3 regions of the Citrobacter freundii ATCC 8090 genome follow, and region 3 is predicted to be linked to each of the others. Evidence: predicted binding sites of a transcription regulator. Region 3 holds the regulator's gene; each other region holds the start of a gene.
What was found. Region 3 encodes CRP, which controls carbon source genes, mostly activating them, when cyclic AMP is high. Its sites were predicted from a motif close to ATGTGANNNNNNTCACAT; they were not measured.
Positions count from the first base shown of each region.

Region 1: garD (galactarate dehydratase) is a predicted target of CRP. The motif match lies at 3,679-3,696, and genes of this name have one in related genera.
Region 2: rbsD (D-ribose pyranase) is a predicted target of CRP. The motif match lies at 8,545-8,562, and genes of this name have one in related genera.

Region 1 is NZ_CP049015.1:4,344,677-4,355,630, reverse strand. It holds gene G4551_RS20920 (carbohydrate ABC transporter permease) at 1-295, opposite strand, end outside; gene G4551_RS20915 (ABC transporter substrate-binding protein) at 374-1,633, opposite strand; gene garD (galactarate dehydratase) at 1,989-3,560, opposite strand; gene garP (galactarate/glucarate/glycerate transporter GarP) at 3,964-5,298, shown strand; gene garL (2-dehydro-3-deoxyglucarate aldolase) at 5,314-6,084, shown strand; gene garR (2-hydroxy-3-oxopropionate reductase) at 6,115-7,005, shown strand; gene garK (glycerate 2-kinase) at 7,071-8,216, shown strand; RNA gene rnpB (RNase P RNA component class A) at 8,249-8,625, shown strand; gene G4551_RS20880 (hypothetical protein) at 8,915-9,295, shown strand; one part of gene G4551_RS20875 (IS3 family transposase) at 9,299-10,218, opposite strand; one part of gene G4551_RS20875 (IS3 family transposase) at 10,218-10,467, opposite strand; partial or broken gene G4551_RS20870 (IS3 family transposase) at 10,541-10,663, opposite strand.
Region 2 is NZ_CP049015.1:4,917,925-4,928,878, reverse strand. It holds gene mnmG (tRNA uridine-5-carboxymethylaminomethyl(34) synthesis enzyme MnmG) at 1-796, opposite strand, end outside; gene mioC (FMN-binding protein MioC) at 1,170-1,619, opposite strand; gene asnC (transcriptional regulator AsnC) at 1,708-2,166, opposite strand; gene asnA (aspartate--ammonia ligase) at 2,318-3,310, shown strand; gene viaA (ATPase RavA stimulator ViaA) at 3,314-4,765, opposite strand; gene ravA (ATPase RavA) at 4,759-6,255, opposite strand; gene kup (low affinity potassium transporter Kup) at 6,585-8,453, shown strand; gene rbsD (D-ribose pyranase) at 8,646-9,065, shown strand; gene rbsA (ribose ABC transporter ATP-binding protein RbsA) at 9,073-10,578, shown strand; gene rbsC (ribose ABC transporter permease) at 10,584-10,954, shown strand, end outside.
Region 3 is NZ_CP049015.1:372,007-382,960, forward strand. It holds gene G4551_RS01740 (YccS/YhfK family putative transporter) at 1-1,621, opposite strand, end outside; gene crp (cAMP-activated global transcriptional regulator CRP) at 1,673-2,305, opposite strand; gene G4551_RS01750 (OsmC family protein) at 2,612-3,016, shown strand; gene G4551_RS01755 (phosphoribulokinase) at 3,115-3,984, opposite strand; gene G4551_RS01760 (YheU family protein) at 4,038-4,256, opposite strand; partial or broken gene G4551_RS01765 (hydrolase) at 4,253-5,321, opposite strand; gene G4551_RS01770 (NUDIX hydrolase) at 5,357-6,076, opposite strand; gene prs (ribose-phosphate diphosphokinase) at 6,268-7,128, shown strand; gene G4551_RS01780 (nicotinate phosphoribosyltransferase) at 7,143-8,633, shown strand; gene G4551_RS01785 (ABC transporter ATP-binding protein) at 8,743-10,644, opposite strand; gene kefG (glutathione-regulated potassium-efflux system ancillary protein KefG) at 10,777-10,954, shown strand, end outside.

The sequences.
Region 1 (10,954 bases), 990 kb from region 3:
TAAAAACATAGGCCAAGGTGTTATATATTGCTGAACGAAACTCATCATCGCTGAATAAATTAATATAGTTATCTAAGCTGATCGTCGTCCAGATCTGAAACTCGCCCAGGTCGGTGAAACTATAAAAAACGTTCTGGAAGAATGGAGTAAAGTAAAAAACAATTAACCCCGCCAGTAACGGCATAATCATTATCCATCCCCAGAAGCGTTCTTCTTTTTCCAGCTTGGTCAGGGATTTTTTTTGCGCCTCTCTGGCCGGTAATTGTGGGGATGCAGCTTCATCTGAATAGCTCATACAGACTCCGGGATGCTCACTGTGCAACCAAAATATATTGCGCGGGCGAAAGCGAGAGGGAGCATGGCTCCCTCAGGATTATTTCTGCATTTCTCGTTCAACGCGTTTAGCAACACCAGGCATGACTTTCTCTGGGTCAGTACCCGTCCACACTTTTTTCAAGCCATCATTCAGGATGCTATTCCACTTAGCGGTATTGGAGCCTGCGGTTGGATATTTATGTGAGAAAGCCAACGAATCGATATAGGCTGAAACATCAATATCCTTAAAGCCTTCAGCCCACTCTTTGGCCACTTTTTGGTTAGCCGGGATCACGACTTTTCCCGTCGCCAGAGTCTGCTGCGCATGCTCAGAGCTCATGAATTCAATGAACTTCCACGCCGCATCTTTATGCTGACTTTTGGCTGACATAGCAAATGCCAGACTATGGGATACACCTGCCTGCTCTGCCATTTTTGGCATTGGCACTACGCCGATGTGATCCTTAATCAGCTCATTTTGAGAGAAGGGTAATGCCCACCATGAGCCTGCGTAGACCATGGCTACCCGGTTTGACTGGAAGACGTCTGAGGCTTCCATCTCGCCTGGCGGTTGGATTAGTCCCGCGTTCAGCATGCCTTGAACATCGCGATAGACGGCGATAGCTTTGTCATTGGCAACATCCGTTTTGCCCTCAGGTAGTACAATCTTATCCCCGGCCTGTAATAGCAGGTTAAAGTAACTATCCTGTCCGCTGCTGAATTCCATTGCCAGTGGATAAGACTGTTTATCCAGCCCTTTACGCAACTGCTCTGATTTTTGTTTTAAATCGTCCCATGTCCAGTTGTTATCGGGATAGCTCACACCAGCCTGATCGAACATTTTTTTATTGTACCAGACGGCAATTGCATCAATATCCCTTGGGATGGCATATTGTTGCGACTGGTATTGGTAGGCATCGACTGAGCTTTTAACAAAATCATCCAGTTTCGGCGCTGATTTATCTTTCAGATAATTACTCAGTGGTTCCAGCATGCCATTTTTCACATATTGCTGGAAATTAGGCATGTTCATCCAGAATACATCCGGTGCTACATTTCCACCGACTGCTGAACTGAGTTTGATAAAATACTGGTCATAAGGAGTTAGTTCAATTTCGACCTTAATTCCGGGGTTGTCTTTTTCAAATTCATTAACGAGCTGTTGTTCGCCAGGGAGTTGATTGCGGTCCCATAACGTGTAGCGTAATTTAACAGGCTTTGCGTCCGACTGGCCTTCAGCACTCGCGAAGACAGGAGTTGCCAGTAAACAGGAAATAAGACAAGCCAATGCGACATTATTTTTATTCAGGGTATACATAACTTCCCTCTTTATTCAGGTCAGAATGCTTATGAGGTAAATTACAGCAGCCTATGAATAATCTGTTTTACACCGGAGAAAGTCAAAGCAGTAAAAAAGAGGGGATTATCGCATTAAAACAAGGTCGTCTTTCGGTAGGTTTCTCTTTTATCAAAACGAAAATATAACGTAAAACAATGGTGGTATTATTTCTTTTAATTTCATATCGTTAGGTTCATTTGGCAGGTTTGAATCGAAAAAAACAGATGTTTAAAAAAACCTCTTAAAATGCGAACGTTATCACTTTATTTGTTAAAGCATCGACATTAAAAACGGGGACAAATCCCCGTTTTTTCGTTGGCTTTCGTTTCGATAATCAGGTCACTGGCGCCGGGTTAAACACCGCCAGTTGGTTATGCAGTCCCCACTGATCTGAGAAGGTTTTCTTACGTCCGCTGGCGACGTCGAGAATAAACTCGAACAGTTTCAGACCCACGTCTTCAATGGTTTCTTCTCCGGTAGCGATGGTACCGGCGTTGATGTCCATCAGGTCAAACCAACGATTGGCCAACTCCGTGCGTGTCGCCATTTTAATCACCGGCACGGCCATCAGGCCATACGGCGTACCGCGACCGGTGGTAAAGACTTGTACTGTGATCCCGGAAGCAACCTGTTGCGTACCGCAGACAAAATCGCTGGCGGGGGTGGCAGCGTAAATCAGGCCACGTTTGGTTGGACGCTGTCCCGGCGACAAGACTTCGACAATCGCGCTCTTGCCCGACTTCGCAATAGAACCCAGTGCTTTTTCCACCACGTTTGCCAGACCGCCTTTCTTGTTGCCCGGTGATGGGTTGGCGCTCCGGTCAGTCTTGCCCATATCCAGGTAGTTGTCGTACCAGGCCATCTCCTCGAGCAGGCGTTTACCAACCTCTTCGTTAATCGCGCGCGGGGTCAGAAGGTGGATGGCATCGCGTACTTCGGTGACTTCGGAGAACATCACTGTCGCGCCACAGCGTACTAACAGGTCGGAGGCATAACCTACCGCTGGATTGGCCGTCACGCCGGAAAACGCATCGCTGCCGCCGCACTGCATGCCGACCACCAGTTCTGATGCCGGGCAGGTTTCACGCTGGCGCTGATTGAGCTTTGCCAGATGGTGTTCGGCCACCTGCAAAATATCGGCAACCATTGATTGAAAGCCGACGTGTTTTTCATCCTGCAGGCTGACGATGCTGGCGCTGTCGACCGGAATGCTTTTTACATCGTGCGTACCTTCCAGCAGGCGCTCTGGCTGCAGTTTTTCACAGCCGAGGCCAATGACCATTACCTCACCGCCAAAGTTAGGGTTCAGCGCAATATTATGAATAGTTCGAATGGGCACGATGGCGGCTGGAGCGTTAATCGCCACGCCGCAACCGTACAGATGATTGAGCCCCACCACACCGTCAACATTCGGGTATTTGGGCAGCAGGTCGCGTTCAATGATTTTCACTACATAGTCCACCACGCCCGCCACGCAGTGCACGCTGGTGGAGATGCCGAGCAGATTCTTGGTGCCAACGCTACCGTCAACATTGCGGTAACCTTCGAAGGTATAACCCTCGAGAGGCGGCAGCGGCTCAGGCACTTTAGTTGCCAGCGGCAGCGTCTCCAGCGGCGGAGCCTTGGGCAGCTCAACCATTGATTCATCAATCCAGCTGCCGCGTGGGATGTCGCGAACGGCATAGCCTATCACTTCGCCATAACGCACGATTTCGCCATGAACAGGAATATCCACGAGCGCCACTTTATGACCCTGGGGAATATGTTCAATGAGTTCCAGTCCGTCCGGAAAACGCGTTCCGGCTTTCAGGCCATTGTCATTGACAATTATCGCCACATTATCTGTTTCGTGAACTTTAATATAAAACGCCGTTGGCGATTCTTGTCTAATTTCGATGTCGGCCATTGTCCAGTATTCTCCAACAAGTGGTGATAATAGTGTGGATATTTATATTTTGAATCTCATTTTCAGTAATAAAGATTCGGTATCGTGAAATAAGAATGTCAGGAGTTTATCGTGAAGAATGTGACAATGATCACTTAAACTCAGCAAGACCGCACCAGCAGGGGTAGCAATACGTAAATGTGTGGATTAGCGCCCATGTATGTGTGCATATGCCCAAAACATTATTTTCATAACGCATATTTAATGAGCGCTTGCACAATGATTAACGTTGCACTGCTGATTATACTAAATCACGGTTTCATTGCGTCTGATAAATTATTATACGTTTTTATTATCGGTAATTTATCACCAGGGATATCTGCCAAATAATAATAAAAACTTTTATGTACCCGAGGTAATTAGAATGATACTGGATACAGTTGTCGAGAAAAAGAAAGGTACGCACACCCGTTACTTAATATTGCTAATAATATTTATTGTTACCGCCGTTAACTATGCGGACCGTGCCACGCTATCTATTGCCGGCACGGAAGTGGCGAAAGAGTTGCAGCTCAGTGCCATTTCAATGGGTTACATTTTCTCCGCCTTCGGTTGGGCTTACCTGTTGATGCAAATCCCTGGCGGCTGGCTGCTGGATAAGTTCGGTTCGAAGAAAGTCTACACTTACAGTCTGTTCTTCTGGTCGCTGTTCACCTTTCTGCAGGGTTTTGTCGATATGTTCCCGCTGGCCTGGGCGGGTATTTCAATGTTCATCATGCGTTTCATGCTGGGCTTCTCGGAAGCGCCGTCCTTCCCGGCGAACGCCCGTATTGTGGCCGCCTGGTTCCCGACGAAAGAGCGCGGTACGGCATCTGCGATTTTTAACTCCGCACAATATTTCTCCCTGGCGCTGTTTTCGCCGCTGCTGGGCTGGCTGACCTTTGCCTGGGGCTGGGAGCACGTCTTTACCGTGATGGGCGTTATCGGTTTTGTGCTCACCGGCCTGTGGGTAAAGTTTATTCATAACCCAACCGATCACCCGCGTATGTCGCAGGAAGAGCTGAAGTTTATCTCTGAAAACGGCGCGGTCGTGGATATGGACCATAAAAAGCCCGGCGATGTGAAATCAGGTGGTCCTAAACTGCATTATATCAAGCAGTTGCTGACAAACCGCATGATGCTTGGCGTGTTCTTCGGACAGTATTTTATCAACACTATCACCTGGTTTTTCCTTACCTGGTTCCCGATTTACCTGGTACAGGAAAAAGGCATGTCGATCCTGAAAGTCGGTCTGGTGGCGTCGATTCCTGCGCTGTGCGGATTTGCCGGTGGCGTGCTCGGCGGTGTGTTCTCTGATTATCTGATTAAACGTGGCTTCAGCATCACCCTGGCACGTAAGCTGCCGATTGTGCTCGGAATGTTGCTCGCGTCGACCATTATTCTGTGTAACTACACCGATAACACCACTCTGGTGGTTGCGCTGATGGCGCTGGCGTTCTTCGGCAAAGGCTTCGGCGCGCTGGGTTGGCCGGTGATTTCCGATACCGCGCCGAAAGAAATCGTTGGTCTGTGCGGTGGGGTATTTAACGTATTTGGCAACGTAGCCTCTATCGTCACCCCGCTGGTGATTGGTTATCTGGTGAGCGAGCTGCACTCATTTAATGCTGCGCTGATGTTTGTAGGGTGTTCGGCGCTGATGGCAATGGTTTGCTACCTGTTTATTGTCGGTGACATTAAACGTATGGAATTGCAGAAATAAACAAAGGTATAGGCGATGAATAACACGATTTTCCCGAATAAGTTTAAAGCGGCCCTCGCGGCGCAACAGATTCAGATTGGCTGCTGGTCTGCATTGGCCAGCCCAATCAGTACCGAAGTTTTAGGCCTGGCGGGTTTTGACTGGCTGGTACTGGATGGCGAACACGCGCCGAACGATATCTCGACGTTTATCCCGCAATTGATGGCGCTGAAAGGCAGCGCCAGCGCGCCGGTCGTACGCGTGCCGACCAACGAGCCGGTGATTATCAAGCGCCTGCTGGATATTGGGTTTTACAACTTCCTGATCCCGTTCGTTGAGACACAAGAAGAGGCGGTGAACGCCGTGGCGTCGACCCGCTATCCGCCGGAAGGTATTCGCGGCGTGTCCGTCTCCCATCGCGCCAATATGTTTGGCACCGTACCGGACTACTTTGCGCAATCGAATAAGAACATCACCATCATCGTGCAGATCGAAAGTCAGCAGGGCGTTGATAACGTTGACGCCATCGCGGCGACCGAAGGTGTAGACGGTGTCTTCGTCGGCCCAAGCGATCTGGCTGCGGCGCTAGGCCATCTCGGCAATGCGTCACATCCTGATGTGCAGAAAGCTATCCAGCACATTTTTGCCCGCGCGAAAGCACATGGCAAACCAAGCGGAATTCTGGCGCCGGTAGAGGCGGATGCGCGTCGTTATCTGGAATGGGGCGCGACCTTTGTTGCTGTTGGCAGCGACCTTGGCGTGTTCCGTTCAGCCACGCAGAAACTGGCTGATTCTTTTAAGAAATAACCACCATCGACAGTAGAGAGAGATAAAGACATGACAATGAAAGTTGGTTTTATTGGCCTCGGTATTATGGGTAAACCAATGAGTAAAAACCTCCTCAAGGCAGGTTACTCGTTGGTGGTTGCTGACCGTAACCCGGAATCCATTGCGGAAGTCATTGCCGCTGGTGCAGAAACCGCCGCCACGGCGAAAGATATTGCTGAGCAGTGCGACGTGATCATCACCATGCTGCCGAACTCGCCGCATGTTAAGGAAGTGGCGCTGGGTGAAGGCGGTATTATTGAAGGGGCGAAACCGGGCACAGTGCTTATCGACATGAGCTCCATTGCACCGTTGGCCAGCCGTGAAATTAGCGACGCGCTGAAAGCGAAAGGCGTGGATATGCTGGATGCGCCGGTCAGCGGCGGCGAGCCAAAAGCGATTGATGGTACGTTGTCGGTAATGGTCGGCGGCGATAAAGCGATTTTCGACAAGTATTACGATCTGCTGAAAGCGATGGCTGGCTCAGTGGTACATACCGGCGACATTGGCGCGGGTAACGTCACTAAGCTGGCGAACCAGGTGATTGTAGCGCTGAACATTGCGGCGATGTCTGAAGCGCTGACGCTGGCGACCAAGGCGGGTGTGAACCCGGATCTGGTGTATCAGGCGATCCGTGGCGGACTGGCCGGAAGCACCGTGCTGGACGCGAAAGCGCCGATGGTCATGGACCGCAACTTTAAGCCAGGTTTCCGTATTGACCTGCATATCAAAGATTTGGCGAATGCGCTGGACACTTCTCATGGGGTCGGCGCGCAGTTGCCGCTGACTGCTGCAGTCATGGAGATGATGCAGGCGCTTCGCGCAGATGGGCTGGGCACCGCCGATCACAGCGCGCTCGCATGCTACTACGAAAAACTGGCGAAAGTGGAAGTCACACGCTAACAAGAAGGGCGCGGATGTGCGCCCTGTATTTCTTGCCTTGCGCGGCACAGTCAGGCTACATAACTATGAAAATCGTAATTGCCCCAGACTCTTATAAAGAAAGTCTATCTGCCACTGAGGTCGCTCAGGCAATAGAAAAAGGATTTCGGGAAATATTTCCCGATGCGCAATATGTTTCAGTTCCGGTGGCCGACGGCGGCGAAGGAACGGTCGAAGCCATGATTGCCGCCACGCAAGGGAGTGAATATTCCGCGTGGGTAACGGGGCCGCTGGGCGAAAAAGTGAATGCCTGCTGGGGCATGTCCGGAGATGGTAAAACTGCGTTTATCGAAATGGCGGCAGCCAGTGGTCTGGCGTTAGTACCTCCTGATAAGCGTAACCCGTTAGTCACCACGTCACGTGGTACCGGGGAATTGATTTTGCAGGCGCTGGATAGCGGGGCGCAGAGCATTATTATCGGCATTGGCGGTAGTGCAACCAACGACGGCGGCGCGGGTATGGTGCAGGCTCTGGGCGCGAAACTTTGCGACGCTAACGGGACAGAGATTGGCTACGGGGGCGGCAGTCTGATGAGCCTCAACAGCATCGACATTTCCGGTTTGGATCCGCGATTAAAAACCTGCTCCATTCGCGTGGCCTGCGATGTGACCAATCCGCTCACAGGTGATACTGGCGCTTCGCGCATCTTCGGCCCGCAGAAAGGGGCGACGGAAGAACGCATTCTCGAACTGGACCGAAATTTGTCTCACTACGCCGACATCATTAAAAAATCGCTGCGGGTAGACGTGAAGGATGTTCCCGGGGCGGGGGCTGCCGGTGGTATGGGCGCCGCGTTAATGGCATTTTTAGGCGCGGAGCTGCGCAGTGGGATAGAGATTGTGACTCAGGCCCTCAATCTGGAAGAGCATATTCACGACTGTACGCTGGTGGTGACCGGCGAAGGACGCATCGACAGCCAGAGTATTCACGGCAAAGTGCCGGTTGGCGTGGCGAATGTCGCGAAGAAATACCACAAACCGGTAATTGGTATTGGCGGCAGCCTGACGCGCGATGTGGAAGTGGTGCATCAATATGGTATCGATGCGGTGTTTAGCGTATTGACCAGCATCAGCACGCTGGAAGAGGCCTTCCGTGGGGCATTTGATAATATTTATCGCGCCTCAAGAAACATCGCCGCCACGTTAGCGATAGGAATGCGCAGTGCGGGGTGACATTACCCCGCAAACCCTCTATACTGCGCGCCGAAGCTGACCAGACAGTCGCCGCTTCGTCGTCGTCCTCTTCGGGGGAGACGGGCGGAGGGGAGGAAAGTCCGGGCTCCATAGGGCAGGGTGCCAGGTAACGCCTGGGGGGGAAACCCACGACCAGTGCAACAGAGAGCAAACCGCCGATGGCCCACGTAAGTGGGATCAGGTAAGGGTGAAAGGGTGCGGTAAGAGCGCACCGCGCGGCTGGTAACAGTCCGTGGCACGGTAAACTCCACCCGGAGCAAGGCCAAATAGGGGTTCACAAGGTACGGCCCGTACTGAACCCGGGTAGGCTGCTTGAGCCAGTGAGCGATTGCTGGCCTAGATGAATGACTGTCCACGACAGAACCCGGCTTATCGGTCAGCTTCAACTCATTCAAAAACAATACGTTGGTGTGTCTCAGGCCTTAATAGGTGAAAATGTGACACAGACTGTGATACAGACGAGGCACACCAACGGCTGTTCCATCCCGAATATCCTAAAGCGTGGCAACCGTTACAGCCTTCATTTTAGACTGCCTTCAGGCGGTTTCTTTCGTGTGTCGCTGGGCTGCGATTCAGCCAGTAGAGCAAGATTTATATCTTCCCGTCTCTCGATGTTCATTTCTTTTGTAAAATCGTCCAAGATGGATCCAGCCCAACTATTGGACATAGTGCAGAAAATGAAAAAGTTAGAACAAGACGATATTGATCGTTATTTGCTTAAAATTCAGGCAGGTTTTTACGCCGCAGCAAAAAAAATTCCCACAACTGTACGTAGTACCCTGCGAGAATCCGGTTCATTGGCTCGTGAAAAACGTAATGCGTGTGATTTTGGATTACTACTTGATGGAACCTTTAAACAAGATGTTGAACCGCTGTCGACAGATTCAGTCATAGAGCAACTTGGTAGCCAGTTTGATCTTACGGGCATGGAGGATGAAATCGATTATTTGGCCTCAGAGTACGACCTTCTCTTGAGACATTACTGCGATGCACATATAGCCTTTATGGAGCAACGGCATTCTGATTATCGCCAGATCGTTAACTCTATGCGACTGTAGTGGTCAACTAAAACTGGCCACGGCTTTAGAGTTTTTCCAGTATCGGTTTTCCGATTCGTTTGGGGGCAACCCACCGTTATAGTCATGCGGCCTTAGCGAGCTGTAATACCCGACGATATAGTCTGTGATCGCATGAGCAGCATCGCTAAAGTTTATATAACCTGTCACTGGCACCCACTCGTTTTTCAGACTACGGAAGAAGCGTTCCATCGGGCTGTTGTCCCAACAGTTTCCACGTCGGCTCATACTCTGCCTGATCTGGCAACGCCACAGTAACTGCCGGAACTGCCTGCTTGTATAGTGGCTACCCTGGTCACTGTGGAACATCACTCCGACTGGTTTACCGCGAGCTTCCCACGCCATTTCCAGCGCTCTGATGGTCAGCTTGCTATCCGGCGAGAATGACATTGCCCAGCCCACTGGTTTCCTTGCGAACAGATCGAGAACAACTGCAAGGTAAGCCCAACGCTTGCCTGTCCAGATGTACGTCACATCGCCGCACCACACCTGGTTAGGTTCTGTCACTGCGAACTGTCGCTCAAGGCGATTCGGGATAGCGATGTGTTCATGACCAACACGTTTATACCGGTGGGTAGGCTGCTGACAACTCACCAGCCCCAGTTCTTTCATGAGCCTGCCAGCAAGCCAGCGTCCCATTCTGAAGCCTCTCAGGGTTGCCATAATGGCGATACTTCTTGCGCCAGCAGAGCCATGGCTGATGTTATGCAGCTCCCGAACCTGGCTGCGTAACACAGCTCGCCAGCCGTCTGGCTTTTCGGCGCTTTTCTCCCAGTATTTGTAGCTACTGCGATGAACCCCGAACACGTGGCAGAGTGTGACCACAGGATACTGCGCTCTGAGTTTCCCGATTAACGAGAATTGTTCAGGGAGTCTGACATCAAGAGCGCGGTAGCCTTTTTTAATATGTCGTTTTCCATTTCAATGCGTTGTAGCTTTTTCTTCAGCTCACGTATTTCAATCTGTTCCGGGGTTATAGGGGAGGCTTTAGGTATTTTGCCCTGTCGTTCATCCCGCAACTGCTTTACCCATCGCGTCATGGTAGAAAGACCCACATCCATAGCACTGGCCGCAGCTGCAACGGTGTAGTTCTGATCAAGGACCAGTTGAGCGGATTCACGTTTAAACTCTGCGCTGAAATTTCTTTTTTTCATTGAGGCACCTGTAATGTTCTGAGGTGAGCATATCACCTCTGTTCAGGTGGCCAAATTCAGTAAACCACTACAAGGCGTAAAGGCTGTGGGTGGTGATATCGAGACGTGTTGCAACGCTGGCAACAGAATAACCGCGATCAACAACCTGTTTGACTGCTTCAGTTTTAAACTCTTCGGGATAACGCTTACCGCTCATGGGCACCTCTCTTTAAGCCATCTTAAATGACTCTGAGGTGTCTGTTAAACCCGTGGCGATTCAGTCCTTACACCAAGACTTTCGATACGAGCGATAGTAAGTAAATTTCAGGGCTATCGTTGTGATACAAACTGCGATACAGTCTGCGACACAAGACAACTCCAGCGCCGCAGATGCCTGACGTATGGTTGAACGAAGCCGCCTTATCGGTCAGCTTCACTCTTTATAAAACCCCGCTTCGGTAGTTTTTTATTTTGTATAATAGTAATTTGGTATGACAATAAATAATTT
Region 2 (10,954 bases), 410 kb from region 3:
CGTACATCGGGCTACGATCGAGGTTATTACGGATCACATCATGGGTTTTTTCATTGGTATGCGTGATGTAACACGGCATCTGGCGCGGATGTTGAGAAGCATCGCCCAGGAATGAGAAGACCGGCATCGGGTTATCGCTGTTTTGCTGGCCGAGCACGCTGAAATCAATCGTGCGCGCATCGATTCGCGGCGGTGTACCGGTTTTCAGGCGACTGACGCGCAGCGGCAGTTCACGCAGACGACGTGACAGCGGAATAGACGGCGGATCGCCAGCGCGGCCACCGCTGTAGTTGTCCAGACCAATATGAATTTTGCCGTCGAGGAAAGTCCCCACGGTTAACACGACCGCTTTGGCACGGAACTTCAGTCCCATTTGGGTTACCGCGCCTACGACACGATCGTTTTCAACAATCAGATCTTCAACCGCCTGTTGGAAGATCATCAGGTTGGGTTGATTCTCCAGTGCTGTACGTACCGCCTGGCGATAGAGCACACGATCGGCCTGAGCGCGAGTAGCACGAACGGCAGGCCCTTTGCTGGCGTTTAGTATCCTAAACTGGATACCCGCATGGTCGATCGCTTTTGCCATCAACCCACCAAGCGCATCCACTTCTTTTACCAGGTGTCCCTTCCCAATACCGCCAATCGCCGGGTTGCAGCTCATCTGCCCCAACGTGTCGATATTGTGTGTCAAAAGCAGAGTCTGTTGACCCATTCGCGCTGCGGCCATCGCGGCCTCAGTGCCTGCATGACCCCCGCCAATGATGATGACGTCAAAAGGATCCTGATAAAACATGGTGGTTTGCCTCGCGTAAAGCGGTTTGAAAATGGATTGAAGCCCGGGCCGTGGATTCTACTCAACTTTAGTCGATGGAGAAAGACCTGGGATCCTGGGTATTAAAAAGAAGATCTTTTTATTTAGAGATCTGTTTTATTGTGATCTCTTATTAGGATCGCACCTTTCTGTGGATAAGGGCGATCCTTTAAGTAAGATCAACAGGTTGCTGAGGATCATTAGCTGTGAATGATCGGTGATCCTGGTCCGTATAAGCTGGGATCAGAATGAAGGGTTATACACAACTCAAAAACTGAACAACGGTTGTTCTTGGGATAACTACCGGTTGATCCAAGCTTTTAACCAGAGTTATCCACATAAAAAAGTACGATCTTTACAAATCTCTGAGCAACGGATGCCACGATCCCAGCCAAATTTCAGCCGGATCTTCCGGAATTTCATGTTCCAGTACGTTGATCCTGAGTGTTTCGCCGATCTGTTTTGCCCCACAGGCCTTCAATTCGGCTTCCAGCTTGTCGATTGCGCCGCAAAAGGTGTCATATTCACGACTGCCGATCCCGATTGCACCAAAGTGCACTTGTGACAGGTTCGGTTTCTGCTCGCGTAAGGCATCATATAAAGGCTGCAGGTTGTCAGGAATGTCTCCTGCTCCGTGTGTGGAGCTGATAATCAGCCAGATCCCGTCAGTCGGAACCTCTTCAAGCATTGGCCCATGCAGTATTTCGCTGGAAAAACCGGCGTCGTCCAGCTTTTCAGCCAGATGCTCTGCTACATATTCCGCACTGCCAAGCGTACTACCGCTGATAAGAGTGATGTCTGCCATGATCGCCCACCTTTATAAAGAGGGCGTATTGTACGCTGTGTGCGAGCTGGGATCTACCTGTGGAAAAATAGGGGATTAAAAAAACCGATCATGGCTTGATGGTACGCATAATCGGGTTCTGCAAGACGATCAGGGTTTCAGTGGACTGAATTTCGTCAATTGTTTGGATCTTGTTGATAAGTACCTGCTGCAACGCGTCGATCGATTTGCACATTACCTTAATAAAGATGCTGTAGTGCCCGGTGGTGTAATACGCTTCGGTCACTTCATCGAGGCTTTCCAGTCTTGCAAGTGCTGACGGATAGTCTTTCGCACTTTTCAGAATGATGCCGATAAAGCAGCCGACGTCGTAACCCAATTGTTTGGGACTAACATCAATCCGCGCGCCAGTAATAATCCCGGCCTGCTTCATCTTTTCTACGCGAACGTGAATTGTTCCTGGGCTGACGCCGAACTGTTTGGCTAATTCTGCGTAGGCAGTACGGGCATTTTCCATCAGGGCATCAAGAATGCCGCGGTCCAGATTGTCGATCTGATAATTTTCCATAGGTTTTTCTTATGTAGATTAATGATTCCCTCTATTTTAGACGTTAATTTTAACGAATCAAAATCGAAGTCGGCTTTTTGTTTGTTGATTATTGAATATTACCTCCATTCTGTTGCTTAATCATAGGCAACAGGACACAGGAGTACACATAATGAAAACCGCTTACATTGCCAAACAACGTCAAATTAGCTTCGTAAAATCTCATTTTTCTCGCCAGCTGGAAGAGCGTTTAGGTCTGATCGAAGTTCAGGCTCCGATCCTCAGCCGCGTTGGAGATGGCACGCAGGATAACTTGTCGGGCTGTGAAAAAGCGGTGCAGGTGAAGGTTAAAGCATTGCCAGACGCTCAATTCGAAGTGGTTCATTCACTGGCGAAGTGGAAGCGTCAAACGTTAGGACAACACGACTTTAGCGCAGGCGAGGGGCTGTACACGCATATGAAAGCCCTGCGTCCCGATGAAGATCGCCTCTCCCCGCTGCACTCAGTGTACGTTGACCAGTGGGACTGGGAGCGCGTGATGGGCGACGGTGAGCGTCAATTCTCCACTCTGAAAAGCACGGTAGAGGCTATCTGGGCGGGAATTAAGGCCACCGAAGCTGCGGTTAGCAAAGAGTTTGGTCTGGCACCGTTCCTGCCAGAGCAGATCCACTTTGTTCATAGCCAGGAGCTGTTATCTCGTTATCCGGATCTTGACGCAAAAGGTCGTGAACGTGCGATTGCTAAAGAGCTGGGCGCGGTATTCCTGGTGGGGATCGGCGGTAAACTCAGTGACGGTCACCGTCATGATGTACGCGCGCCGGATTATGATGACTGGAGTTCAGCGTCTGAGCTGGGTCATGCCGGTCTGAACGGTGATATTCTGGTCTGGAACCCGGTTCTGGAAGATGCGTTTGAGCTGTCTTCTATGGGGATCCGTGTGGATGCTGACGCTCTGAAACACCAGCTGTCTTTGACCGGTGATGAAGATCGCCTGAGTCTGGAATGGCACCAGGCGCTGCTGCGTGGTGAAATGCCGCAGACGATTGGTGGGGGGATTGGGCAGTCGCGTCTGACCATGCTGTTGCTGCAATTACCGCACATTGGCCAGGTTCAGTGTGGCGTATGGCCGGCCCAGGTACGTGAAAGCGTCGCTTCTCTGCTGTAACAATTAACGCCGCCAGCGTCTGAGCAGGCGGCTTCGCATCCCGGTATCAAAGCGCCAGATATGATCGAAAATGCGCATGATGCCGGGTTTGCCATGTGCTGACATCGCTACCGCATGAAAACGGTGCTGGTGCACCCGCTGTAATTCCCCCACTTTGCTGACGACTTCATCGGGTAATCGCTGAGCGATAAAATCTGAGATAACCACCGCATCGGCATCAAACCATTCCCGACCCTGCATGCGTTCAATAATGGCGCGAAAACAGCTGGCAATATCAGTACCGCCACGAAAGCGCTGACTTAAAAAGCGGATCGCCTGTTCGATGCCCTCCGGACCGGAAAGCTCATAGCGCACCACTTCTGTTGAAAACAGCATAATGAAACAGCGCCGGTTATCGGCAAGGGCGACGCGCATTAGCGCCAGGCAAAAGGCTTTCGCACACTGCTCATTAAACCCGCCCATCGATCCTGATGTATCAACGCAGACGATAAAAGGTCCGCGCGGTTGCTCGTCAAAATCCTGATGCACCACCGGACGTTCTGTTACCTTCTCACGCCATGCTTCGCCGTGCAGGCGGTAGGTCAGCAGTTGCTTTTCCACCAGCCGTCGGTAGAACTCGTATTCCAGTTCGGTTATGCCCAACGTGGCCAGTTCTGGCGGTAGCAGGCGCAGGATATCGTCACTTTGCTGGATGCCATCCACCTGCTCCGGGACGGTTGCCGGTTCGCGCACCAGGGTACGGAAGGTTTCCATTGGCGCATCTTTACGCGGCACGGATTTCGCCTCTCTGGAACGACCTAACTGCTCGGCCAGCCGCTGGAGTTCGGGTTGTTGCGTCAGAAATTCGCCGTATTTCACCATCAACTGATAATCACCGCGCTTGATTTGGCCCGCGCTCATATCCCACAACCGGCCTGCAGCGTTATCATTTTCCGCCAGAACGGGTTCCAGTTGTCCGCTAAGGGTCATCCGTTCCTGTACTTCACTGAGCAAATGCTCGCGCTCTTCTTCCAGCAGTTGCTGATTCAGCGTTGTGGTTTGCACCACCAGGCTCAGGCGCCAGCGCTGGAGAAAAAGCGTATGCAGGGCGGGCGTAAAGGTGCTGTTGTCATTGACCAGTTGCTGCGCTTGCCCAGCCCAGGGCGAATGGAGTCGGTGCAATAGCGATAATATTTGCGGTAGTTGAACGATAAACTGCGCATGAGAGAGGAGCTGGCTTTGTTGATAACAAATGACTTCTTCTGCCAACTCCGGCGGCACATGGGTATCTTTGAGGCGGCTACGCAAAGATTCGCGCCAGCGGGGAATATCGTCAGTGATCGCTTTTTTAAGGCGAGGAAATTTTTTAAAAAATACCACCATCTTTGGGGAAGCCAACAGGGCGACGATCATCTCTTCGATCATCGCCTCTTCGCTGACTGCCAGCATTATGTTGAGTGTATCAAGGGTCAGCATTGTTGCGCCTGGCGGATTTGCACCCCGACATCCTGCAGGCTGGCCTCAATGCGGCCTAACCAGTCGCTATGAATAAACAGGCATTTTTGCTGTTCGCTGAATGCGCTGTGCTGCTGATGCCACTCGTTATCGAGCGCTTCAAGCTCCTGCTTTATCTCTGCGGGCATACTCTCTTGCGAAGCCCCCGGCAGCGCCAGGCGAGAACCCTGTAAACTGACATCGCGCACAACCAGATGCTGTGCACTATCGACTTCCATATTCAGTGTTTGGGCAAAGCCGATCCCGTTTAATTTTCCGCGGATTTCACCGCCTTTTGTTAGCCACAGTTCCAGCGCACTGCGTTCAAAAGCAATATGGATAACTTCCATATCATGCAGCTTTAATGGCTTTTGTAGCAGTAATGTCACGACTGAGGACGTAGCTTCTGGTGGTAAATCATAATGAGGACGACGACTGAACATGCCACCCTGACGGATTACCGTGAACGCCGTTTTGTCGCTTTGTTGCTGCTGGAGTTGAATGCGGCGCTGCACAATACTGCCCAGGCGCGTCAGCATGGCTTGCTGCTGCCAGGCGTGTCCGGTCATCAATATTTCAAGCTGCTGTTGCATCAGATTCAGGCTTTGCGCGTCGTACCACAGACAATCTTTCAGCAGGATCAGGTCGATAGGTACTACCGCATCACGTCCGCTAAAGAAAGCGCTGGCCTGGAGTAAGCGGATCGCTTTTTTCCAGCGACGATCGGACACGTAGGGGGCATTCGGTAGCGTGTCCAACTGCTGGCGTAGGGTGAAAATAAGCTCAAACACGCGATCGGGAAGCTTGATGGCGCCAATGTCTTTTTGCCACTGGTGATACTCTTCATCCGTCACCTGCAATGATGCCGGGACCGGGTTGTCGCTTTCATCCTGCTGACTTAGCAGCATGGAGCGGAAATTGGCCTTGTCCTGAACTTTATCCAGCCACAGACGAATCAGCATACGGTCGTACAGCGCTTCCAGGCTGCTGTCGGCTTCAGGCAGTTCGTTGGATGCGGCCACCAGCAGACGCATCGGAATTTTTTCTTCATACGCGCCGTTGCGAAAGTGACGTTCGTTAATGGCGGTCAGCAGGGTGTTAAGAATTGCCGGGCCTGCTTTCCAGATTTCATCGAGAAAAACGATTTCAGCTTCAGGAAGATAGCCCACCGTTAAGCGTTCATAGCGACCTTCGTCTTTAAGGGCCTGAATGGACAGCGGGCCGAAAACTTCTTCCGGCGTAGAGAAGCGCGTCATCAGGTATTCAAAAGCGCGTGCATTTTGGAAGGCAAACTTCAGTCGGCGGGCAATTAAGCTCTTTGCGATCCCCGGGGGCCCTAATAAGAAAACGCTCTCGCCGCTGAGTGCTGCCAGCAGACACAGACGAATGGCGTGGCTACGTTCAAAAAGTCCCTTTTCCAGCGCATTGCTCAGACGGGAAATTCTTTCCGCTAATAAATGTGGGTGAGCCATAATGAAGTGGCGTCCTTTCGCCAAATGTACTGCATAAACTGCGAGTATAGATGCTTCACACCATTGCAGTAATAGACTGAAGGTGCGCTTATTTTTCTTTGAGCCAGATTAATCTGGTCTCATTTAGGGGTACGATTTTGTGATTAATCGTGCATACTGTGCGCCTTTTTGTGGGCCAAGGGACGACGCACACATTTCTTATATATACACCAAATCAATCAAGCTGCACCAAGGCGGCAATGGAGTTTTCTCCTGGGATGGGGGGAATAACGAATGCAGCCTACACGGAGTGGCTTGAAAGATGATGTGTATAAACGAAAGACGAGTCTATGAGCACTGATAATAAACAATCATTGTCTGCGATTACCCTTGCAGCCATTGGGGTTGTCTACGGTGATATTGGTACCAGCCCACTTTATACGCTTCGTGAATGTTTGTCCGGCCAGTTTGGTTTTGGCGTTGAACGTGATGCCGTATTTGGTTTTCTCTCGCTGATTTTCTGGCTGCTGATCTTTGTTGTCTCCATTAAATACCTGACGTTTGTCATGCGCGCAGATAACGCCGGAGAAGGCGGGATCCTGACGCTGATGTCATTGGCCGGGCGCAATACCTCGGCGCGAACAACCTCCATGCTGGTCATTATGGGATTGATAGGCGGCAGCTTCTTCTATGGTGAAGTGGTGATTACGCCAGCCATTTCGGTGATGTCTGCGATTGAAGGTCTGGAGATTATTGCCCCGCAACTGGATACCTGGATTGTTCCGCTCTCGATAATCGTACTGACCCTGCTGTTTTTGATTCAAAAACACGGTACCGGCATGGTCGGTAAGCTGTTTGCGCCGATTATGCTGCTGTGGTTCCTGACGCTGGCGGTTTTAGGCGTACGCAGTATTATTGGCAATCCGGAAGTACTGCAGGCGCTAAATCCGTATTGGGCGGTGCATTTCTTCCTCGAATTCAAAACGTTGTCTTTTATTGCACTGGGTGCGGTGGTGTTGTCGATTACCGGTGTTGAAGCGCTGTATGCGGATATGGGCCACTTCGGTAAGTTGCCGATTCGCCTGGCATGGTTCTCTGTGGTGTTGCCTTCACTGGTACTGAACTATTTTGGTCAGGGGGCGCTACTGTTAAAGCATCCTGAAGCGATCAAAAACCCGTTCTTCCTGTTGGCACCAGACTGGGCGTTGATCCCGCTACTGATCCTCGCTGCGCTGGCGACGGTAATCGCTTCGCAGGCGGTTATCTCCGGTGTGTTCTCGCTGACGCGTCAGGCCGTGCGTTTGGGATATTTATCGCCAATGCGCATTATCCATACCTCGGAAATGGAGTCGGGCCAGATCTACATTCCTTTCGTTAACTGGATGCTCTATTTTGCGGTGGTTATTGTGATTGTGAGTTTTGAACACTCCAGTAATCTGGCCGCGGCGTACGGGATTGCGGTAACGGGGACGATGGTGCTGACCTCTATTTTGTCGACCACCGTGGCGCGCAAAAACTGGCACTGGAATAAATACTTCGTCTTCCTGATCCTGGTGGCATTCTTGTGCGTCGATGTTCCGCTGTTCTCCGCGAACCTCGATAAACTGATTTCCGGCGGTTGGCTGCCTCTGACGCTGGGTCTGGTGATGTTCACCATCATGACCACCTGGAAAAGTGAACGCTTCCGTCTGCTGCGTCGTATGCATGAGCACGGTAACTCTCTGGAGGCGATGATTGCTTCTCTGGAGAAATCGCCACCGGTACGCGTGCCGGGAACGGCTGTATATATGTCCCGCGCACTGAACGTCATCCCGTTTGCGCTTCTGCATAACCTCAAACATAACAAGGTGCTGCATGAGCGCGTTATTCTGCTGACGCTGCGCACGGAAGATGCGCCCTATGTTCACAACGTGCGTAGGGTGCAGATTGAGCAGTTATCGCCCACCTTCTGGCGCGTGGTTGCCAGCTACGGTTGGCGCGAAACGCCGAACGTGGAGGAGGTGTTCCATCGCTGCGGTCTGGAAGGCTTAAGCTGCCGGATGATGGAAACCTCCTTCTTCATGTCGCACGAGTCGCTGATTGTCGGCAAACGACCATGGTACTTGCGTCTGCGCGGTAAGCTGTATCTGCTGTTACAGCGCAATGCGCTGCGTGCGCCGGACCAGTTTGAAATCCCACCGAACCGGGTTATTGAGCTCGGTACTCAGGTCGAGATTTAATCTCATTGACGCCCTCTTTCATCGTGAAAGGGGGCGTTTTGTTTTGCCCCTCCCAGTTTTCATTTCATCTAATGATAATCCTTGCGAAACGTTTCGATGGCGATCACATTTTCGTAACGTCGCGGTGGTTTTCTGTCCACTCTTCGCACTACACTTATCTCCAGCGAAACGTTTCGCTAGTGGGGAAAGAAAATGAAGAAAGGCACGGTACTCAACTCTGAAATTTCATCGGTGATCTCCCGTCTGGGGCATACCGATACGCTGGTGGTGTGTGATGCAGGTTTACCCATCCCGAACAGCACAACGCGTATCGATATGGCATTAACCCAGGGCGTACCTTCTTTTATGCAGGTACTGGATGTGGTCACACGTGAAATGCAGGTCGAGGCAGCCATTCTCGCGTCGGAAATTAAACAACATAATCCGCAACTCCACGAAACGTTGCTCAGCCACATTGAGCAACTGCAACAACACCAGGGAAACACCATAGAAATTCGTTACACCACGCATGAACAATTCAAAAAACAAACCGCAGACAGTCAGGCGGTAATTCGCAGCGGAGAGTGTTCTCCGTATGCGAATATCATTCTCTGTGCTGGCGTCACGTTCTGAGGCCATCATGAACGCATTACTGCAACTCAAAGGGATCGATAAAGCGTTCCCGGGCGTAAAAGCGCTATCCGGCGCCGCGCTGAATGTCTACCCAGGCCGCGTAATGGCGCTGGTGGGCGAAAACGGCGCGGGTAAATCCACCATGATGAAGGTGCTGACCGGAATCTACACCCGTGATGCCGGTTCCTTATTGTGGCTGGGGAAAGAGACCACCTTTAACGGTCCGAAATCCTCCCAGGAAGCCGGAATCGGTATCATCCACCAGGAGCTGAACCTGATCCCGCAACTCACTATCGCTGAAAACATTTTTCTCGGTCGTGAGTTTGTGAATCGCTTTGGCAAAATTGACTGGAAGAAGATGTACGCCGAAGCCGATCTGCTGCTCGCCAAACTCAATCTGCGCTTTAAAAGCGACAGGCTGGTCGGTGAGCTGTCGATTGGCGATCAGCAGATGGTCGAAATTGCCAAAGTGCTGAGCTTTGAATCGAAGGTCATCATTATGGATGAACCGACGGATGCCCTCACCGACACCGAAACAGAATCCCTGTTCCGCGTCATCCGCGAACTGAAATCCCAGGGTCGCGGCATTGTCTATATTTCTCACCGCATGAAAGAGATCTTCGAGATTTGCGACGACGTAACCGTCTTCCGCGACGGGCAGTTTATTGCCGAGCGTGAAGTCGCATCGCTTACCGAAGACTCGCTGATTGAAATGATGGTGGGACGTAAGTTGGAAGATCAGTACCCGCGCCTGGAAAAAGTGCCGGGTGATATTCGCCTGAAGGTCGATAATCTGTGCGGTCCTGGCGTAAATGATGTGTCATTCACGCTGCGTAAAGGTGAGATCCTTGGCGTATCGGGGCTGATGGGGGCTGGGCGTACCGAGCTGATGAAAGTGTTGTACGGCGCATTGCCGCGTACCAGCGGCTACGTCACGCTTGATGGCCATGAAGTGGTTACCCGTTCGCCGCAGGATGGACTGGCTAACGGCATCGTCTATATTTCTGAAGACCGTAAACGCGATGGTTTAGTGCTCGGCATGTCGGTGAAAGAGAATATGTCACTGACCGCGCTGCGCTATTTCAGCCGTGCAGGCGGAAGCCTTAAACATAAAGATGAGCAGCAGGCGGTGGGTGATTTTATTCGCCTGTTCAATGTTAAAACGCCATCGATGGAACAGGCTATCGGCCTTCTTTCCGGCGGTAACCAGCAGAAAGTGGCGATTGCGCGCGGTCTGATGACCCGGCCAAAAGTGCTGATCCTTGATGAACCAACGCGCGGCGTTGACGTTGGGGCGAAAAAAGAAATCTATCAGCTTATCAACCAGTTTAAGGCTGATGGGCTGAGTATCATTCTGGTCTCTTCTGAGATGCCAGAAGTATTGGGCATGAGCGATCGAATTATCGTTATGCATGAAGGGCATCTCGGCGGTGAATTCACTCGCGAGCAGGCCACTCAGGAAGTATTAATGGCTGCCGCTGTGGGCAAGCTTAATCGCGTGAATCAGGAGTAAAAAAGATGACTACCCAGGCTGTTTCTGGTCGCCGTTATTTCACTAAAGCATGGCTTCTGGAGCAAAAGTCGCTCATCGCTCTGTTAGTGCTGATCGCGATTGTTTCCACCATGAGCCCTAACTTTTTTACCGTTAATAACCTGTTCAACATTCTTCAGCAAACGTCGGTGAACGCCATCATGGCGGTTGGCATGACGCTGGTTATCCTGACGTCGGGTATCGATCTGTCCGTCGGTTCCTTGCTGGCGCTTACCGGTGCGGTTGCGGCTTCGATTGTAGGGATTGAAGTCAATGCGCTGGTGGCTGTTGCTGCGGCCCTGGCGCTCGGCGCTGCCATTGGCGCGGTAACCGGGGTGATTGTCGCGAAAGGTCGCGT
Region 3 (10,954 bases):
GCGGTGTGGCCTGGGGATCGTTGCTAAGAATCAGGCGAATGGCCTCCTGATCGGCTTCTAACGCATCGTGGGCGTTTTTACGCAGCAAACCGCTCTGCCACTGCGGCCACAGCCAGAGCATCCCGCCAAAAGCGATCAGGCAGCCAGTGATCGTATCGATAAACCGCGGCACGATAAACTGTTCCCCGTTCAGCGTCAGCAGTTGCAGGGTATATACCGCGGTGACCGTAAAGCCGACGGTAGCCCAGCCGTAGTTTTTGCGGATGGTCAGATAACTCACCAGGGTTATCAGCAGCATGCCTGCCAGCGTGTAACCTTCCTGGATATGAAAGTGCAGCGTGACGCCAGCGATCACCAGGCCGACGAGCGTCCCTACTGAACGGTGTAAAATACGTACCCGGGTTGCCCCGTAGCCATTTTGCGTGACGAACAGGATTGTCATCAAAATCCAGTAAGGTTTTGGCAGGTGTAAGGCGCTGCCCATCAGGCTGGCAATGCTCAACATGACGCTGATGCGTCCGGCATTACGCAGCGCAGGGGATTTCAACGACAAATAGCTTTTCAGGGCAGGGATCAGCGGCAGCCGACGCTGCTTGTCAGCCATTAAATCACGGGCATACAGTGGTCGCTGGGTGCGTAGCACACGGGCAATACGGCTGAAGTGCCAGTAGCAAAATTGACCTACCGGATTGTCCGGATGCTGGTTGGCGATTTTCTCCAGCGTGCCAATCTGCTTTTCCATTGAGAAACGGGTCGGTAAGCGGTGATACAAAATATCATCGGCCAGTACGCGAAGGCGTTCGGCAACGGTGCGCGCATTCCAGCGAATCACTTGTTCGGCGTGGCTACGTTCGACCAGCTTTTGCACCTCTTCCGGCTGGTGGAGGCTAACGGAAATATGTTCCTGTAAATCGAGCGCCTCCTGAAAGGCACGTAGCAGGCGCTTATAATCGTTGTTGCGATGCGCCGACAGCATATGCATTTGCTGATAGCACTGGGTAATTAAATCCACCGCTTTTTGCTGGCGCACCAACAGGGGAGGCAGCGCTTTTTCTGGGTCGGCATGCTGAGTCAGCATGCTGTACTTGGCCTCACAGTAATCGGCTAATTCGCGGTACAACAAGCTGAGCGACTCACGCAGCGGCTGCTCGCGCCACATCCAGAACCAGAACCAGTTGAACAGGCCATACCACAATGTGCCCAGCGCGTAGATTAGCAGCGGCTCCCAGACGGGCATGTTACCTGCCAGACTGAGTGTGAAAATTGCCGCGATAAGCGAGGCTGGTAGTAGTCGCGCATGCAGAGGGCCTAATTCTGCGGTTACACCAAGAATCAGCGTCAGGCCGGTGAGGATCAGTGGCAGCGGTATAGTCTGTGCCAGCAGTAATTGCATGATCAGACTGCATCCGGCAAACAAAGACGCGCCAATCACTAAGCGTTTGAAAAAGCGCTTATGCGGGGTATCAAGACCGGCAATATTGCAGCAGGCAGGGACGAGGGAAAAGAGGAGTCCCAGATGAAGCTGACCGATGATCAGGCCGACGGCCACAGGTAAACATAGCACCAGCGTTTGTCGTAGTGCGTAGTTGATCTCTGGGTGGTATATCAGTCTTCGCCACATCGGAGCAAACAAAAGTGGCGCATTACGGGGTAACGCGCCACTTCGATGGGGTTAACGTGTGCCGTAGACGACGATGGTCTTACCGTGTGCGGAGATCAGGTTCTGATCTTCCAGCATCTTCAGAATACGACCGACGGTCTCACGGGAGCAGCCAACGATCTGGCCGATTTCCTGACGGGTGATTTTAATCTGCATGCCGTCCGGGTGGGTCATCGCATCAGGCTGTTTCGCCAGATTCAGCAGAGTCTGCACGATACGACCGGTAACGTCGAGGAAGGCAAGGTTGCCCACTTTTTCAGACGTGACCTGCAGACGGCGAGCCATCTGAGAGGACAGGCGCATCAGAATATCTGGATTGACCTGGATTAATTGGCGAAATTTTTTGTAGGAAATTTCAGCGACTTCACATGCAGTTTTAGCACGGACCCAGGCGCTGCGTTCCTGACCTTCTTCGAAGAGGCCTAATTCACCAATAAAATCGCCCTGATTCAGATAAGAAAGGATCATTTCTTTCCCTTCTTCATCTTTGATCAGCACTGCCACTGAGCCTTTAACGATGTAGTACAACGTTTCCGCTTTTTCACCCTGGTGAATCAGCGTGCTCTTCGATGGGTACTTATGAATATGGCAATGAGACAAGAACCATTCGAGAGTCGGGTCTGTTTGCGGTTTGCCAAGCACCATGCGCGGTTATCCTCTGTTATAAGCTGTCTCCAGAGCCAAAAAACATCCTGTCTCTGGGTTTGCAAAAATGTGCTTCCCGCTACCTGGGAAGGGGGCTGTCAATACGTGCGACGGCCTGTAATGTGATGTCCTCTGCATACATGCAGTACGTCAATGTATTACTGTAGCATCCCGACTGTTTTAGCATAGCTTTCGCCGTGTGTCTCCTGGTGTCTCGCTTCAGCATGACGCAGGTCGCCTTCCGTTGCGAGATTTGTTGTGTGCGCGTAATCTGTCAGGAAAATTGATGCATCGGAGTAATAAAATATGCAAGCACGTGTTAAGTGGGTCGAAGGGCTGACCTTCCTCGGTGAGTCCGCTTCTGGCCACCAGATTTTGATGGACGGTAACTCCGGTGATAAAGCGCCGAGCCCGATGGAAATGGTCTTAATGGCTGCGGGTGGTTGCAGCGCAATTGATGTGGTGTCGATCCTGCAAAAGGGTCGTCAGGATGTGACCAACTGCGAAGTGAAGCTGACCTCCGAGCGTCGTGATGAAGCGCCGCGCCTGTTTACCCATATCAACCTGCATTTCATCGTAACGGGTAACGATCTGAAAGATGCGTCCGTCGCACGTGCGGTCGATCTTTCGGCGGAAAAATATTGCTCCGTGGCGCTGATGCTGGAAAAGGCGGTGAATATTACCCACTCCTATGAAGTGGTTGCCGCGTAATTGCTGATGCCGGATGGCGGCGTTGCCTTATCCGGCCTATAGGGTGATGTTGAGTCGTAGGCCCGATAAGCGAAGCGCCATCGGGCGCTTTCCACATATCACTCTATCTTTTTGCCTTCCATCAGTCGCTGCACCAGCGGCAGCATAATCAATTCCATCGCCAGACCCATTTTTCCGCCCGGTACGACCAACGTATTGATATGAGAAATGAATGAGCCCTGCAGCATGGCCAGCAGCCACGGGAAGTCGATCCCTTCCAGATTACGAAAATGAATCACGACAAAGCTTTCATCGAGTGACGGAATGCTCTTGGCGGCAAAGGGATTAGAGGTATCGACGGTTGGTACGCGTTGGAAGTTGATATGCGTACGGGAAAACTGTGGTGTGATGTAATTGATGTAATCGTCCATTGAGCGCACCACCGAGTCCATCACCGCTTCACGCGAGTGTCCACGCTCGCTGGTATCGCGGGTCAGCTTCTGGATCCACTCCAGGTTCACGATCGGCACCACGCCAACCAGCAGATCGACATGCCGGGCCACATTTTGCTGAGGGGTGACAACGCCGCCGTGAAGTCCCTCATAGAACAGGACATCCGTCGGTTCAGGCAGCGGCTGCCAGGGCGTAAATGTCCCCGGAACCTGATTCCACGGTACGGCCTCATCGTAGGTGTGCAGGTATTTACGCGACTGACCTTTGCCCGTCTGGCCGTATTCAATGAAGGTTTGCTCCAGCAGACCAAAGTCGTTAGCTTCGGGGCCGAAATAGCTGATATGCCGCCCAGCATCGCGTGCTTTGCGAATCGCCATGTCCATTTCCGGACGGGTATAGCGGTGAAAACTGTCACCTTCCACCTCGGCGGCGCGCAGGTTTAACTGCGCGAAAATTTTACGAAACGCGAGGCTGGTGGTGGTGGTCCCCGCGCCGCTGGATCCTGTTACCGCAATCACCGGATGTTTGGCAGACATAACAACTCCATGAAATGGTTGTAATTATAGTAAAGTCGGCCGGCGGCTACGGATTACTCGTGAATCTGCTTCCTCGGCATAATGTTGACCGTTTCATGCAGTTCGGACCACACCAGCACGGCTTCACCTGATTGTAGTTGGCGTTTGACGTCGGCGACTTTTTGTTCGAGCGAGCGTTCATGTTCACCGTAATCGGTGCCTTCACGCAAGACAAAGCTTTCAATCAGATTGTCCAGCGCGTCCGGAGAGATATCTTGCCATGGGATAATCATGATGACGCCTCCAGATACGTTGTCAGCCAGTCCGGGATTCTTGATTCCAGCCACATCTCAGGACGGCGCACTGTGCCACCAATAAATCCGACGTGGCCGCCATGTTCAGTCAGCTGATATTCCACCTGCGAAGGCAGATTTTCCGGTTTCGGGATCACGTGATGATCCATAAACGGATCGTCTTTAGCATGGATAATCAGCGTTGGTTTGGCGATCCGATTGAGCAACGGCATGGCGCTGCACTGGCGGTAATAGTCTATAGCATCGGCGAAACCGTGGATTTTGGCGGTGATCAGATCGTCAAAATCGCGAATGCGGCGCAAAGATTTCAACTGGGCCAGGCTTACCGGCAGCGAACCGGGATACGCCTCAAGCTTACGCGAGGCGTTGGCTTTCAATAAATTGAGCAGGTAGCGCTGATAGACACGGGAAAAGCCCTTGTCCATATGGTAGCTACAGGCTTCGAGCACGAAAGGCGCAGAAACGATAACCGCTGCATCTATCGGAATATTGTTGCCTTCTTTTGCCAGCAGACAAGCCAGCATGTTTCCACCGAGTGAATAACCTACCGCGGCGGTCGGTGCGCGACCGAACTCACGTTCCAGCCAGTGTAAAAACCAGGTGCCATCTTCTGTTTCACCGGAGTGATAAATACGGTTCAAACGATTGGGCTCACCACTGCAACCGCGAAAATGCATTACCACGCCCAGCCAGCCGCGCTTTTGTGCTGCTTCAATCAGGCCATGTGCGTAGGGGCTGTTCAGACTACCTTCCAGACCGTGAAAAACCACCAGGCGCGGTTTGTGTTTCGCCTGTTGTGGATCTTCACTCCACGCCAGATCGACGAAATCACCGTCGGGCAATTCCAGACGCTGCCAGTGGGCGTCGAACTTCACCTTACGGCGAATTAATCGCGGCAGCATCGTCTGCAGATGGCGGTTACTGATACCGCGCATCGGGCGGAATTCTCGCGAATCGTCGGTAGGTGGGGTCATTTCTGTGGACGTGATTTCAACCATAACACCGGAGCAATTAATAATCGGAAAGAATAACTATACCGCGCACAGCGCGTGCGGGTTAGCCAATATGTGATTTTGTCGCTAGTCAGTCAGCAGGTTACGCGAGAAAAAATGAAAATCGACGTTAGGTTTACGTCGCCACAGACGGGCTTTACGCGTCCCTGTCGCCACGCTTTCTCCAGTATCTTCAAACATTCCTGACGCTTCAAAGCGACGAATCAGACTTTTACGCTGGATCGACTGACCGAGGATCACCTCAGTGGCTTCGAGTAGTTGCCCATGGGTAAATGTTTCCGGCAAGCAGTACACTGGCAGGAGCGAGTACATCGTTTTTTGCCGCAAGCGATGCAGCGCCGCTGTAATGATCTTCTCGTGATCAAACGCGAGTGAATAGTTTTTCAACTCATCAACCGGCACCCAACGGGCATTGCTGACGCTGGCGATATGGGGCGCGCAGTCTACCCAGGCGATTAGTGCAAACCAGGTGACCGTCAGGCTCCAGCCGCGCGGGTCACGATCAGGCCCGGAAAAGGTATCCATTTGTTCCAGCCACGAAGGCGAAACACCCGTTTTTTCAGTGAGTTTGCGCAGCGCGGTGGCACGGGTTGAATCATCATTTTCGATATCAATAAAGCCGCCGGGTAATCCCCAACGTCCTTTTTGCGGCTGCTTTGCCCGCTCGACCAGTAATACGCACAGCGCCTGCTGATGCAGGGTAAATAACGCACTATCTACCGTCACCAGAGGTGAAGGGAAGCGGCTGGCGTCGTACTGATTCAGGTAGTCGGCTTCGGTGGTCATAAGGTACTCACGATGATTTGTAACGCTGATAAGTGTACCAGCCCGGCACCGGGGGGCAAGGTTCGTTTTTTCTCATTATTTATCAGTAGATTAACTAACGGCTTAAAAATAATTCATTTTCTTCTTGCTTAATATGTGTCTTAGAGACATTATTAATTGTGTCGAAGGGACACAATTAAGGGGTGAGCGCGATGAACATAAAATTGACACTAACTTTGGACGACCAGGTCTATGCCGTTGCCAGCGGTGTTTTTCCTGATGGTGCTGTCTGGTTAAAAGTCACCGATGCGTTGCCAACCTTTGCTCGCCTGATGCGCATCCGTGCCACGGCTATGCGCGATATGAACGATTTTATGCTGCTGGCGCAACTGGTTGAGGCGGTCCGTCATCAGACCGATGTACTGGTCAGCCATCTCGACCTTCCCTGGCTGCCGTGGGCGCGTCAGGACAGACATATGGTATCGGGTGACAGCTTTGCGCTGAAAGTCTTCGCCAGTCAGCTCAATACGTTGAAATTTGACAAGGTCAACGTGCTCGACCCGCACAGTGACGCGGCGGCGGCTGCAATCGACAACTTTGTGGCGATCCCCCAGGAGGTTTGCCTGATGCAAAGCGCGTCATTATCGCGGCTGTTTCAGCAAAACGCGCTGATGTTGGTTGCTCCCGATGCAGGATCGCTGAAGAAGATTGATGCCGTAGCCAGAGCGGCCGGTGTGGAGCAGTACGCCATCCTGAGCAAAAAACGTGATGTGGCAAGCGGCAGCCTGACGGGATTTGCGTTATTGGCCGGAGACGTCAGGGGGAGGGATCTGCTGATTGTCGACGACCTGTGTGATGCTGGCGGCACCTTCATAGGTTCTGCGCAGGTGCTACGTGATGCCGGTGCCCGCAGCGTTAGCCTGTACGTCACCCACGGGATCTTTTCTAAGGGCGTTGAACACCTGTTTGCTAACGGTATTGACGCCATCTACACCACCACTTCTTTAGCTGCCCCGACGCTGGAACATCCGCAGCTTGAACTTATCGATATTGACGCGATTTACCGCGCCTGAGGGAGACACCTGTTATGAAAATGAATCCAATTTTAGCTATCGACGGCTACAAAGTGTCTCACCGCGTGCAGTATCCGCAGGGCACCCGTCGCGTATATTCCAACTTTACCCCACGCAGCGATCGCTTTTTCTCCTCGCCGTTGGCGGATGGCAAACTGGTATTTTTCGGCCTGCAGGGGTTTATGCAGTGGTTTTTAGTCGACCTGTTTAATGAGGCGTTCTTTGCCCGCCCGGAAGATGAGGTTGTGAGTGAATACAAACAGGTCATGGATAGCTATCTCGGCAAAGATGCGGTGGCGGTGGACCATATTCGTGCATTGCATCAGTTGGGCTATCTGCCGCTGCACATCAAGGCGCTGGATGAAGGTAGCAAAGTCCCAATGACGGTGCCGGTTTTAACCATTATCAACACCAAACCCGAATTTTTCTGGCTGGTGAATTACCTGGAGACCGTCCTGTCGGCGGAATTGTGGAAAGCGTCGACAAACGCCACGATTGCTCACCATTACCGCAAAATCTGCGCACGCTGGGCACAGAAAACCTGTAGCGACCAGACGCATCTTGACTTCCAGTGCCATGACTTTTCATTTCGCGGTATGTCCGGATTACAGGACACCATGCAGGCGGGCAGTGGGCATTTGTTGAGCTTTAAAGGGACCGACAGTATTCCATCTCTGTTGTACGCCCGCGATTACTACACCGACGGCGAGCCCTATTTTATCGGCGCCAGCATTCCAGCTACTGAACACAGCGTGATGTGTATGGGCGAGCGCGAGCATGAGATTGAAACCTTCCGCCGCCTGATTGCCGATCTCTACCCGCAAGGATTTGTATCGATAGTATCTGATACCTGGGACTACTGGCAGGTGCTGACGGAATATACCCGTGAACTGAAGGGCATCATTCTGGCGCGTGAAGGTCGTGTGGTATTCCGTCCGGATAGCGGCAACCCGGTAGAGATTCTGTGCGGTACTGGCGAAGATAACGATACAAGCAGCGATCGTACCGCTCAGGAGAAAGGGTCCGTGGAAGTGCTGTGGGAGATTTTTGGCGGTACGATTAACGCCAAAGGTTACAAGGTGCTCGACCCGCATGTTGGACTGATTTATGGCGACTCCATCACCCTTGAGCGAGCGAATGAGATCTTGCGTCGTCTGGAAGCGAAAGGCTTTGCCAGTTCAAACGTCGTGTTTGGCGTCGGTTCCTTTACCTATCAGTACAACACGCGTGACACCTTCGGTTTTGCGATGAAAGCGACGTGGGGAGAAGTCGACGGCAAAGGCCGGACGATTTTCAAAGAGCCGAAAACCGATAATGGCCTGAAGCGTTCAGCCCGTGGTCTGCTTCGCGTCACGCGTGATGAGCAAGGGGAACTGCGTCTGCATGATGAACAAACCTGGAAACAAGAGCAGGAAGGGGAGCTGAAAACTCGTTTTCTCAACGGCAAGCTGTTTAACTGCGAGCATTTCGAAGAAATCCGCCAGCGTCTGGCGATGCAACGCTAAGCTGGGCTTTTGCCGGATGGCGGCTTTGCCTTATCCGGCCTACGGGCAGCAGGCCGCACGCTTTATGTAGGCCGGATCAGACGCGCCAGCGTCGCCATCCGGCAAAACCTTACTCGGCGAGCATCTGCTCAAGCTGCTCCTGAGCCTCCAGCCAGGCCATTTCACACTCTTCCAGTCCGGATTTCGCACTGGCCTGCTGCTGCAGACAAGCGGTGAGTTCGGCTTTGCGGCTTTGGTCGTACAGTTCGCTGTCGCCGAGTTTCTCTTCCGCCTGAGCTAACTGCGCGTGCAGTTTCTCCATCTCTTTTTCCAGACGGGTGATCTCTTTGCGCAGCGGTTGCGTCAGGGTGCGCAGTTCCGCTTCGCGACGCTTCTGATCTTTACGCGCCTGGGCACTGTTAACGCTCTCTTTCGCCGGTTCGTCGCTCTGATTTTCCTGTTTCTGGACATCGCTCAGCCACTGCTGATAATCCTCCAGATCGCCATCAAACGGCTCGACTTTCTTGTCGTGTACCAGATAGAGGTCGTCGGTGGTGGAGCGGATCAGGTGACGGTCGTGCGAGACGACAACCAGCGCGCCTTCAAAATCGATCAGCGCTTCGGTCAGCGCCTGACGCATATCTAAGTCCAGGTGGTTGGTCGGTTCATCGAGCAGCAGCAGGTTCGGGCGCTGCCAGACGATCAATGCCAGCACCAGACGCGCCTTTTCACCACCGGAGAAGCGGCGAGTCTCTTCGCTGACTTTATCGCCCTGGAAGCCGAATCCACCCAGGTAGTCTCGTAGTTTCTGCTCCAGCTCCTGCGGCGCCATGCGTGCCAGATGCTGAATTGGTGATTCATCGGCGCGTAAAAACTCCAGCTGGTGCTGCGCGAAGTAGCCCAGCTTGATGCCTTTCGCCAGGCCAATCTCGCCGCTGATGGGGGCCAGTTCGCCGGCCAGCAGCTTAATCAGCGTCGATTTACCCGCGCCGTTGCGACCGAGCAGACCGATGCGGGAACCCGGCACCAGATTCAGTTTGATCGAATCGAGAATGACGCGATCGCCGTAGCCAGCGCTGACCTTTTCCATCTTCAGCAGCGGGTTTGGCAGGCTTTCCGGTTCACGGAAGCTGAAGTGGAACGGGTTGTCCACGTGCGCTGGGGCAATCAGCTCCATGCGTTCCAGCATTTTGATACGACTCTGCGCCTGTTTTGCTTTCGTTGCTTTAGCGCGGAAACGATCGATATAGCTTTGCAGATGTGCCACGCGCTCCTGCTGGCTTTCGTACATGGCTTGTTGCTGCGCGAGGCGGGTCGCACGCTGGATTTCAAACGCGCTGTAGTTGCCTGTGTACTCGAACATGGTTTGCTGTTCGATATGAATAATTTTATCCACCACCGGATCGAGGAAGTCGCGGTCGTGGGAGATCAAGATCAGCGTGCCCTGATAGCTTTTCAGCCATCTTTCCAGCCAGATCACCGCGTCGAGATCGAGGTGGTTGGTAGGTTCATCGAGCAGTAGTAGGTCTGAACGGCAAATCAGCGCCTGGGCCAGGTTGAGGCGCATACGCCAGCCACCGGAGAAGTCGCTGACCGGCCGTTCAAGCTGTTCGTTGGAGAAACCTAGGCCATGCAGCAGGCTGGCGGCGCGTGAACGCACGGTCCAGGCATCGATGGCATCCAGCTTGCCATGGACAGTGGCAATGGCATGTCCATCGTTACGTTCGTTGGCGTCGTTCAACTGCGCTTCCAGTTGACGATATTCGCGGTCGCCGTCAATGACGTACTCCAGCGCGGGCTGTGGCAACGCAGGCGTTTCCTGATTCACCCACGCGAGCTGCCAGTTTCCCGGATAGGTAAATCCTCCAGCGTCGGCGCTGAGTTCATTTTTCAGCAATGCCAGCAGGGTAGATTTACCGCAGCCATTTTTACCCACCAGGCCAACCTTCTGCCCTGGATTAATGGTGGCCGTGGCATTGTCCAGCAAGACGCGCACGCCGCGACGAATTTGTAACGATGAGAAAACAATCATAAGGCGCCGTATGTTCAGACTATGTTAATTTATCATTATGATAATGTAATGTGCGGGCCGTTTGCCGCACCGAGGCGCAATGGTAGCCCAAAACGTCGAAAATAGACAAAAGACAAAACCGGGAGGGGGATGATGTTCCAGCCAGCGAAAGTCTTGCTGCTGTATGCCCATCCGGAATCTCAGGACTCGGTCGCGAACCGTGTTCTGCTTAAACCGGCCATGCAGCTCAGCAATGTTACCGTGCACGACCTTTACGCGCACTATCCTGATTTTTTTATCGATATTCCGCATGAACAGGCGCTGCTGCGTG